One region of the Kitasatospora sp. GP30 genome, then DNA from elsewhere that is predicted to be linked to it. Evidence: riboswitches for the same ligand, from Rfam matches in the RefSeq annotation. Region 1 holds a riboswitch; the other holds the start of a gene.

Region 1 (4,976 bases):
TTCAGTCGAGCATGAAGACGAGCACGAAGGCGGGCGGCATCGTCCACACCACCGTCGACAGCCCGCTCGGGCCGCTGCTGCTGGTCGGCGAGCGGGACGCCGCCGCGCCGGGCGGGGTCGCACTGCGCTCGCTGTCGATGACCGGGCAGAAGCGTGCCGCCGTCGTCCAGGACGGCTGGGCGGACGATCCGGCGGCCTTCGCCGGGATCGCCGAGCAGCTGTGCGGCTACTTCGCGGGGGAGGTGACCGAGTTCACCATCGAGCTGCGCGCCCAAGGCACCGAGTTCCAGCAGCGGGTCTGGCAGGCCGTCGACGCCATTCCGTACGGCGCCACCACGACCTATGGGCGGCTCGCCGAGCAGATCGGGGCGCCGCGCGCGGCCGTCCGGGCGGTCGGCGCCGCGATCGGGGCGAACCCGGTGCTGCTGGTGCGGCCGTGCCACCGGGTGGTCGGCGCGACCGGCGCGCTCACCGGCTATGCGGGCGGGCTGGAGCGCAAGGAGTTCCTGCTGGCGCGCGAGGGGGCCGTGCCGCAGCAGCTCGGCTGATCACGGTGCGCGGGCGGCCGGTTACCGGGCCGCCCGCGCACCGTCCGCAAACGGCGTCTACTCGGCGGGCTCGACGGCGCGCAGCTGGCCGAGCAGTTCGGTGGCCACCCAGTCGAGGGCGTCGTGCAGCTGCAGCGCGTCCAGCGGCATCCAGAGCGAGACCAGGGACAGTCCCGCGCTGCCGAGCCGGCCGAGTGCGTCGACCAGCTGCGCCGTGCTCGCGCCCGGCCCGCCCAGCGGCTCACCGGGCAGCGGCACCGCCGGCTCGAAACCGGGCGGCACCACGAAGCACACCGAGGAGAGCATCAGATCGCTCGGATCGCGGTCGACCTGCTCGCCGAAGGCGTCCAGCCGCCCACGTACCTCGTGCACCTGCTCCGGCGTGCTCACCCCGCCGTGCCAGCCGTCACCGAACCGGAGCGCCCGGCGCAGCGCGGCGTCACTCTGCCCGCCGACCCAGATGTCCGGCCCTCCCTTGGCGCGCGGCGCGGTCGCGGGCACCGCCTTGGCCAGCGTGGTGAACCGGCCCTCGAAGTCGACCGGCGCGCCGTTCCAGAGCGCCCGCAGCACGGCCAGCGCCTCGTCGGTGCGGGCGCCGCGCTGTCGCACGTCGAGGCCGAGGGCGGCGAACTCCGCCGGATCCCAGCCGGTGCCGACGCCGAGCGCGAACCGTCCGCCGGAGAGCACATCCAGCCCCGCCGCCTGCTGGGCGACCGTGAGCGGGTGGCGGTAGGGCAGCGCCAGGATGCTGGTGGCGAGCCGGATCCGCGAGGTCGCGCCGGCCACCGCCGAGAGCAGGGTCAGTGGATCGAGGACCGCGCCGCCTTCGCTGTGCAGCAGATGGTCCGACGCCAGCAGATAGTCCAGGCCGAGCTGTTCGGCCCGCAGTGCGGTCTGCAGGACCAAGCCGCCGGCGCCGGTCGGCCAGCGCGGCGGTTCCAGGGACACTCCCAGCTGCATGCTGAGTCACCTCTCCCGAGTTCCGGGACCGGCGAGTCGCCCGCCCCCGGGCGCCACCCTAGAAAATACCTGACAGGACGTCAGCCACCGGGGTGGCCATGTCACCCTGGGTGGCCGCGCTGGCAGTAATGTTGTGCTCTGCAACCAGTAGCCACTGGTAACCGTAGCCCTTGCCCTGTAGGAGACGTCGTTGTCCGGCCGAGACGCCTCGATCGAGACCATCCAGCGCGAGCTGACAGCCTTCGCCCGGCGGGCCCGGCACAAGGCCTCGCAGCTGCACCCCGAGCTGTCCCTGGTGAGCTACAGCATGCTCGACCTGATGCACGAGCGCGGCGGCTGCCGGGCGGCCGACCTGGCGGCCCACTTCATGCTCGACAAGTCCACGGTCAGCCGGCAGGTCGGCGCACTGGAGAGGATCGGGGTGATCGTCCGGGAGGTGGACCCCGACGACCACCGCGGCCAGATCCTGCGGCCCAGCGAGGCGGGCCTGAAACTGCTCAACGAGGCCTACCAGATGCGCCGGCAGTCCTTCCTGGAGCGGTTCACCGACTGGGACGACGACGACCTGGCCGGCTTCGCCCGCTATCTGGTGCGCTACGGCGAAGCCGACTGACCCCGCCGCCGTCCCAGGAAACGCCGAGGCCGGCCGGCCCGACGCGGAGTCGGGCCGACCGGCCAAGGGCTGAGAGGGGATCAGCGGTACAGCAGCACCGGTCGGTCGGACAGGTCCGACCGGTGAGACCGGGTCACCCGGCTTAGTACGCCGAGTGGGTCTGCCAGAACGCCCAAGCGGCGTTCGGGCTGCCGTAGGTCTGGTTCATGTACTGCAGGGCCCAGCGCAGCTGGGTGGCCGGGTTGGTCTGCCAGTCGGCACCGGCGGACGCCATCTTGTTGCCGGGCAGGGCCTGCGGCAGGCCGTAGGCGCCGGAGCTCGGGTTGGTGGCGGACACGTTCCAGCCGCTCTCGTGGCTGATGATCTGGTCGAACGAGGCCAGCTGGTCGGCCGGGACGATGGAGGCGGCCAGCGCCTGCAGCGAGCCCGGGGTGGAGGCGACCGGCGCCGGGGCGGCGGCCTGGGTGGTGGTCTGCACGGCGGCGGAGGTGCTCGCGGCCGGGGCGGACTTGTGCTGGACCGGGGCGCTCTGCTGCTGGGCCGGCGCCGGGGCGGCGGCCTGCTGCTGGGCGGCACCCAGGGCCAGGTGCTGACCCGGGTAGATCACGTTCGGGTTGCTGAGCACCGACTTGTTCAGGTCGTAGAGCTTCTGCCAGCCGCCCTGCACGTTGTGGGCGTTGGCGATCTTGAACAGGGTGTCGCCGGAGACGACGGTGTAGCTCGCCGGGGCGGCCTGGGCCGGGGCCTGCGCGGCGGCCGGCTGGGCGGCGACCGGGGCAGCGCCCTCGTGGTGGGACTGCACGGCGTGGTGGCCGTACTGCTGCGGGGTGGCGGCGTTGGCGCCACCGGCGGCGATCAGCGGGAGACCGGCGCCCACACCGGCCACCACGGCGACGGCGACGGCGCGCTTGAGGGCGGAGCGGCTGGGCAGGCTGGGACGACCGTTGGTCGAGAGCATGAAGTGTTTCCTCTCCCACGCCTACGAGGTGAGCTGTCGGGTTCGGGCTGGAGTTGCCCGGCCGCGCTAGGCGCGGCTTCACCCCAAGCCCCGCCCGGAGAAGCTCCGGGTGGGGCGGTCTTACCTGTGGGTCCCCCGCCCTTGCCGTGGTGCTTGGGTGCACGTGCTCGCTCGGTCCGGCGGCAAGGCTCGGCGTTCCGGAGAGCGAGGTTCGTGTGAGGACGAACGAGAAGAACCGTAAACAAACCATCGGCCGTATCACAAGCTGATGTGAGCTGTCTCATGTTTCGGCCGGGGAAGTCGTGGGAGATCGACCGGGGCCTCTGACGATGAGTCAGCCGACGTGCCAGCCGGTCGGGTCGACACCTCCCGGAATCGCCTCCGCCGGGCCGTACGGCGCTCTGGTCAGGATGAGTCCGCCCAGGTCAAGGTGGGTGACCGAGCCGTCCGCGGCATGGCCGACCCGCAGTGGCTCGCCCGCGTAGTAGCCGTCCAGACAGGTCCAGCTGCCGTCGGCCTCCGGGCGCAGCCGAGTGGGCGCCGAGGCGGTGGCCGGCTCCCGCAGCTCCAGCTCGCCGCCCGCCCGCAGATGCACGGCGAGCGACCTCGTCCCCCAGTACCAGGGCCCGGTCAGCGCGAGCAGGCTCGGATCGGCGTCGGTGAACGGGCGCCACGGCGCCGGGAACCGCGGCTCGTGCTCGGCCACGATCCGCACCAGATCGGCGGCGATCGTTCCCGCGGACGTGCCGGACGTCACATTGGCCAGCGCGACCCCCGCCAGATCCTCGCTCTCGCTCGCCCACAACCCGGCCACGAACCCCGGGATCGAGCCGGTGTGGCCCACCAGCAGCCGGCCGTCCTGCCGCTTCACCTCCAGGCCCAGGCCGTGGCAGAGCGTCCAATCGCCCTCGGGCGCGCTCGCAGGCCGGCGCATCTCGGCCAGCGTCCCGGCGGCCAGCACCTTGTCGTCCCCGCCGACCAGGAACGCCGCCCACCGGCACAAATCGGCTGCTGTGGACCAGAGTTGGCCGGCCGGCGCCATCTCCCCGGTGTCGGTGAGCGGCTCCGGCAACATCACGTCGGCCCACGGGTGCACCGCGAACCCGCCCGCGTGCGGGGCCTGCGGCAGCAGCGCGGTGCGGATCAACCCCAGCGGCTCCAGCACCTCGTGGCGCAGCACCTCCCCCCACGGCTCGCCGCGCAGCCGCGCGACCAGCGCGCCCAGCAGCGCGTACCCCGGGTTGGAGTAGCGGAAGCGCTCCCCGGCCGGGTACCGGAACGGCTGCTCCTCCAGCAGATCGGACAGCTCCGGGCGCAGCGAGCCGGGGGTGCGCTCCCACCACGGGCCGGGCGGCTCCGCGGCCAGCCCCGCGGTGTGGGAGAGCAGCTCGCGGATGGTGGCGTGCCCGGCGGCGGTGCCGGGCAGGTGCTGCTCCAGTGGGTCGGCCAGATCGAGCAGGCCCTCGTCACGCAGCCGCAGCACCAGCACGGCGGTGAAGGTCTTGGTAATCGAGCCGATCCGGAACTGCACGTTGGCGTCGGGCGCGTGGCCCTCGATCATGCTGCGCGCGCCGGACCAGGCCATGCGCCCGCTGCGCATCACGGCCCCGACCAGCGAGGGCGTCCGGCCCTCCGCCTGGCCGACCGCGATCCGGTGGAGCAGGGCCCGGCGGGTCTGCGGAAGCAGTTCCAGCGGGAGCAACTCGTCGGAGACGACCGACATCTGACCTCGCATTCGCGGCTGGGTGGATGGCCGACGACCGACCATACCCGGCCGGACCCGCGACAGCCCGGCAATTCGCAGCCGGTCCGTCCCCGGCGCGGCCCGGCCGCCCGGGCGGGGTGGGAACGCTCCTCTATAAGCTCTGCTGCATGAGACGCCGGACCCCGCCCGCCC
Region 2 (4,976 bases), on a different contig from region 1:
CTGGAAGAGGTACGTCCGCCCGGCGAAGGCGGGCAGGGCAGCGGTCTCGCTCATGGCGGGGGAGTTCTCCGGTCGGAAAAAGTCGCGGTTGTGGGACTCCTCCCACGCTATCGGAATGGCGCTGCGGAGGGAGAATGGTGACGCGACACGCGCGTGCCGCGGCCCGTCGGCCGTCCGGCCAGCCGGTGGCCCTCCGGTGGGTGCGGCGGCGTGCCGGGTCGGGAGGTCCACCATGCGCAAGGTCGCCGACTGTCGAGAGTTCCCCAGCGAGAGCAACTGCACGCTGTGCATCACCGGCGAGGAGGAAGAGGTGGTCCGTGCCGCCGCCGAGCACGCGGTCTCGGTGCACGGACACCAGGAAAGCAAGGAGCTGCGCGACCAGATCCGCGCGACGCTCAAGGACGAGCTGGTGCTCCAGCACACCTGAACCCGGACAGGCATGCCTGAACACGGGCACACGTGAACACACGTCCATGCCTGGACATGCGTTCGTCCATGCCTGGACATCCGTCGAGCCGCCCCCGCCGCCTACAGGAGTCCTACCGGAGTCCTGCGGGAGCTTCCGTATGGCCGGGGCGGTACGGGTCTGCTGGACTGGAGGTGCGCCGAGGAGGTGGTCACAGTGGCCGAGGACGCCAGGGGCGGCGCGATGAATTCCGCCGAGGAGGACCAGGCGATGGAGTTCCTGGTGCGGGTCGTCACGGATGCCGGGGCGGCCGTCGCAGGGCTCTGCACCGCGCTTGGCGACCGGCTCGGGCTCTACACCGCGATGGCCGGCGCCGGTCCGATGACCAGCGCCCGGCTGGCGGAGCTGACCGGTCTCCAGGAGCGCTACGTGCGCGAGTGGCTGGCCGCCCAGGTGGCCGGGGAGTACGTGGAGTACGACGCGGCGAACGACACCTACCTGCTCCCGGACGCGCACGCCGCAGTGCTCGCCTACCCGGAGGTCCCGACCTATGCCGGCGGATTCTTCACGCTCCTGCAGGCGCTGTACGCGACCGAGGACTCGCTGCTGGAGGCGTTCCGCACCGGGAGCGGGGTCGGTTGGGAGCAGCACAGCAGCGCGCTGTTCTCCGGTACCGCCAAGTTCTTCCGTCCCGGTTACGCGGGCGCACTGGTGCCGGAGTGGATCCCGGCGATGAACGGCACCGAGCGGAAGCTGCGGAACGGCGGCCGGGTGGCCGACGTGGGCTGCGGCTACGGCTACTCGACGCTGCTGATGGCGCGCGCCTATCCCCGGTCGCGGTTCCACGGCTTCGACTTCCACCAGCCGTCGATCGAGGCGGCGCGGGCGATCGCCGCCGAGCAGCGCCTCGCTGAACGGGTCGACTTCCAGGTGGCTACGGCCCAGGACTTCCCAGGCAGCGGATATGACCTGATCACCTTCTTCGACTGCCTGCACGACATGGGCGACCCGGGCGCGGCTCTGCGCCACGCCGAGCAGGTCCTGGCCGACGGCGGGAGCTGCATGATCGTCGAGCCCAACGCCTCCGCGGACGTCACGGCCAACGCCAATCCGATCGGCCGGGCGCTGACCGCTGCCTCCGTCGCGGTCTGCCTGCCCTCGGCGCTGGCCCAGCAGGGGCCGACGGCACTGGGCAACCACGCCGGTGAGGATGTCATGCGGCACCTCGCCGACGACGCCGGGCTGCATCACTGGAGGCTCGCCGCCGAGAGTCCGGTGAACCGTGTGTACGCCGCGAGCAGGTAGCCGGAGCCAGGGGGACCGGGTGTACACCGCGAGCAGGTGGCCGTACGAGCGGTCCAGCCCCTCCCGAACCGCCTCGGGAGGGGCTGGACCGTGCCGTAGCCCGGTCAGCAGGTGATCAGCAGGTGAAGTCGATCAGGTAGAACGTGGAGTAGTGGTCGGAGGTGTAGTAGTCCTCCTGGTCACCCTCGCCGGTGATGATTCTGCGGGCACCGCGGGTGGAGATGCCCGGGGTGACCACGGTGTACTCGTGGTAGTAGCCGTAGGACTGGGCCGGCAGGACGCCCTCGCGGTTCTGGAAGACCACGCCGTCCTGGGAGTACGGGAACGGGCCGCCGTTGGCGATCTCGTTCAGAGTGTCGTCGGCCTGCTGGGGGAGGGCGCTCTGGCAGATGTTGCCGCTCACATCGGCGTGGGCGTCGGTGGCGACGAGAACGGTGGGGGCCAGGGTGAGCAGGCCGACGGTCAGCACGGACGCGGTACGCGACTTCAACGCGCGTAGAAGAGTCTGCATGTGCAGCAGTCTGGAGTCCTGGGAGCTTCCTGGGAAGGTGTCGCGCAAGACTTCATGTCCACGTAACTTGCCTGCTGCGCAGGCTACTTGTGGGCGTCGCCGACGGGGGCGGCAGGGGTCGGTGTGACCCTTGCGACACTTCTTAAACATTGTTAATGATCACATCATCTGCCTAGCCTGCACGCGTTCGCCGACTCCGGCGGATCCATCGTCGGGACGCCGAGTCCTGCCTGCCCGACGGCGGTGACCACAGCATCGCCATGGGCAGGAGCGGGGGACCCAGTAGTGCCGCGACTCTGCTCGCACGCCCAAGTGGTGTGCGGGGTGCGCCGCGGCTAGGGGTGAGGCCGTCCGCTCCCGCGAGCGACGGCCGGGCACAGTGCGGCCCGAACCCGACAGCTAACTCCGCAGGCGTCGCACGAGGAACTGCCGTGATCCCTGCCGCCACCCCAGCCCGCCTCGGCATCGTCGCCGGCGCCCTGGGTCTGCTCGCCGTGCCGATGGTCGGCCAGGTCAACGCCTGGGCCAGCCCTGCCGCCGCGCCGACCGTCACCCAGGACCGCCTGACCCCGACCAGCGCCGCCACCAACGCCAACGTCACCGCCGACCTGACCGTGCACTCCAGCTCCTGCTTCACCGTGAAGAAGCTCGGCGTCGGCGTGCGCGACGCGGCCGGCCACAACCTCGACTTCCCCGGCTCGCACAGCAATGTGCAGCTCTGCCCGGGCGGGGTCTCGATGACCACCGGCGCCCGCAGCTTCCCGATCGGCAGCTACACCGTCTTCGGCTACTACCAGGACCAGGCCGGTGCCTGGCACAACCTGGCGAGCAAGCAGCTCACCGTTGCCAAGACCGCCCCGGCGCCGACCCCGGCGCCCAAGCCCGCGCCGGCCCCGACTCCCGCACCCAAGCCGACGCCGACCCCGGCGCCCAAGCCCGCGCCGACCCCGGCCCCGGCCCCGGCGCCCAAGCCCGCGCCGGCCCCGGCGCCCGGCTCCACGCCCACCCCGGCCCCCACTCCCGTCCCGTCCACGCCTCCGTCCCCCTCGGCCCCGGCCTCGCCGATCGCCGGCAAGTCGCTGGCCTGGTCGGACGAGTTCAACGGCAGCAGCGTGGACACCAACCGCTGGAACGACACCACCAGCGGCGCCTACCACTACGGCACCCACAACCCCAACGACAACAAGCTCGACTGGCTCGACCCGTCCGCGGTCACCATCGCCAACGGCGACGCCACCTTCACCGCCACGCCCAGCACCAAGGTCCTGGAGAACGGCGACAAGGCCTGGAACACCGGTCTGCTCACCACCCAGAAGTCCCCGCAGAACTTCCAGGTGCACACCGGCGACTACGCCGAGACCCGGGTGCAGCTGCCGACCCAGCAGGGCGCCTGGGCGTCGTTCTGGACCTGGGAGAACGGCAACACCGCGCTGGGGACCAGCCACGGTGAGATCGACTCCTTCGAGTACCACCCCGACAACCCGAACGTGCTGGAGCTGACCAACCACGTCAACACCGCCTACATGGGGTTCAGGGACGCCAACGCGATCAAGCCGGGCGCGTGGGTGACCGTCGGCACCTACTACGGCGCCAACTCGGTCGACTGGTACGTCAACGGCGTCAAGGTCTTCTCCGACGGCAAGGGCGTCGGCCAGAACTGGTCGGCCAGCCTGATCCTGGACCTGTCCGTCAGTGCGGGCAAGTACCACCCCGCGCCGTCGACTTCGACCCCGATCACCATGGCGGCCGACTACGTGCGCGTCTACCGCTGACGCCGGCCGGTTACCGGACGACCCGGACCACGAACGACCCCGTGTCGTTCGAGTGGTCCGGGTCGTTCGCGCTCTGCACCTCAACCCGCCCGCCGGTGAGGGTTCCTGACGCGCCGTCGGAAATCCGGATCGGCACCAGCGCGGTCGCCGACCGCAGCGCCCCGAGCCCGGCCGGGAAGCTGCAACGGACCACGGTGCCAAGGAGGTCGGGGGTGCAGTCGGTCGGGAAGTACGGCCCGACGGCATGGGTCCGGGCGGGCAGCCGGACCGTCACGGTGAACTTCCCGGCTACATCGGGCCCGTTGTTGGCCAGGAGGGCGCGAACCGTGGTGGTGCCGCCGGGCGGGGCCGGATCCGGGTCGAGCGGCACCACCATGAGATCGGCGGGGTGGCCGGCCAGCACGGCGGCGCTGAGCAGGGGCACGAGCAGCGAGCGCATGGCGTCACTCTAGGCCACCACGACTATTCGAAGCGTCAGGGCGCGAGCACGCTGCCGAGGCGTTCGGCGATTCCCTGCATCACGCTGACCAGTGGCTCGCCCCCGCTCTGCTCCTCCAGCGCCCGGATCCTGGCCTCCGGACCGGACACCGACAGCGCCGTCGGAGTCGGCGCGCCCGGCACCGCCACCGCGATGCAGCGCACCCCGATCTCCTGCTCCTGGTCGTCGATCACATAGCCGACCTCGCGGGCCTGGGCCAGCTGCGCGAACAGCTCGTCCCGGTCGGTGACGGTGAACTCGGTGTGCGCGGGCAGCGGTTGGCTGCCGAGCACGGTGCGGGCCTCCGTCTCGGGCAGCTGGGCGAGCAGCGCCTTGCCCACCCCGGTGCAGTGCGGCTGCACCCGGCGGCCGACCTCGGTGAACATCCGCATTGATCGGCGCGACTGCACCTGTCCGACGTAGACCACCTCGCCGCCTTCCAGCACGGCCAGGTTGGCGGTCTCGCCGGTGGCCTCCATGAGCTCGGCCAGATACGGCCGGGCC

The links. A riboswitch is a leader RNA that binds a small molecule or an ion and turns the genes downstream of it on or off. The one in region 1 is predicted to bind cyclic di-AMP.
Region 2: linked by a shared signal. The riboswitch ahead of P3T35_RS39730 (glycoside hydrolase family 16 protein) and the one ahead of P3T35_RS10855 (LysM peptidoglycan-binding domain-containing protein) in region 1 are both predicted to bind cyclic di-AMP.

Annotation. Positions count from the first base shown of each region.
Region 1 covers NZ_JARZAH010000005.1:199,958-204,933, forward strand. The annotation lists gene P3T35_RS10840 (methylated-DNA--[protein]-cysteine S-methyltransferase) at 12-548, shown strand; gene P3T35_RS10845 (TIGR03619 family F420-dependent LLM class oxidoreductase) at 606-1,508, opposite strand; gene P3T35_RS10850 (MarR family transcriptional regulator) at 1,699-2,121, shown strand; gene P3T35_RS10855 (LysM peptidoglycan-binding domain-containing protein) at 2,264-3,079, opposite strand; cyclic di-AMP (ydaO/yuaA leader) riboswitch at 3,083-3,249, opposite strand; gene P3T35_RS10860 (serine hydrolase domain-containing protein) at 3,414-4,814, opposite strand; gene P3T35_RS10865 (pseudouridine synthase) at 4,952-4,976, shown strand, end outside.
Region 2 covers NZ_JARZAH010000076.1:2,006-6,981, forward strand. The annotation lists gene P3T35_RS39710 (phenolic acid decarboxylase) at 1-54, opposite strand, end outside; gene P3T35_RS39715 (DUF1059 domain-containing protein) at 233-427, shown strand; gene P3T35_RS39720 (class I SAM-dependent methyltransferase) at 650-1,711, shown strand; gene P3T35_RS39725 (ribonuclease) at 1,827-2,222, opposite strand; cyclic di-AMP (ydaO/yuaA leader) riboswitch at 2,518-2,651, shown strand; gene P3T35_RS39730 (glycoside hydrolase family 16 protein) at 2,654-3,994, shown strand; gene P3T35_RS39735 (hypothetical protein) at 4,005-4,433, opposite strand; gene P3T35_RS39740 (IclR family transcriptional regulator) at 4,469-4,976, opposite strand, start outside.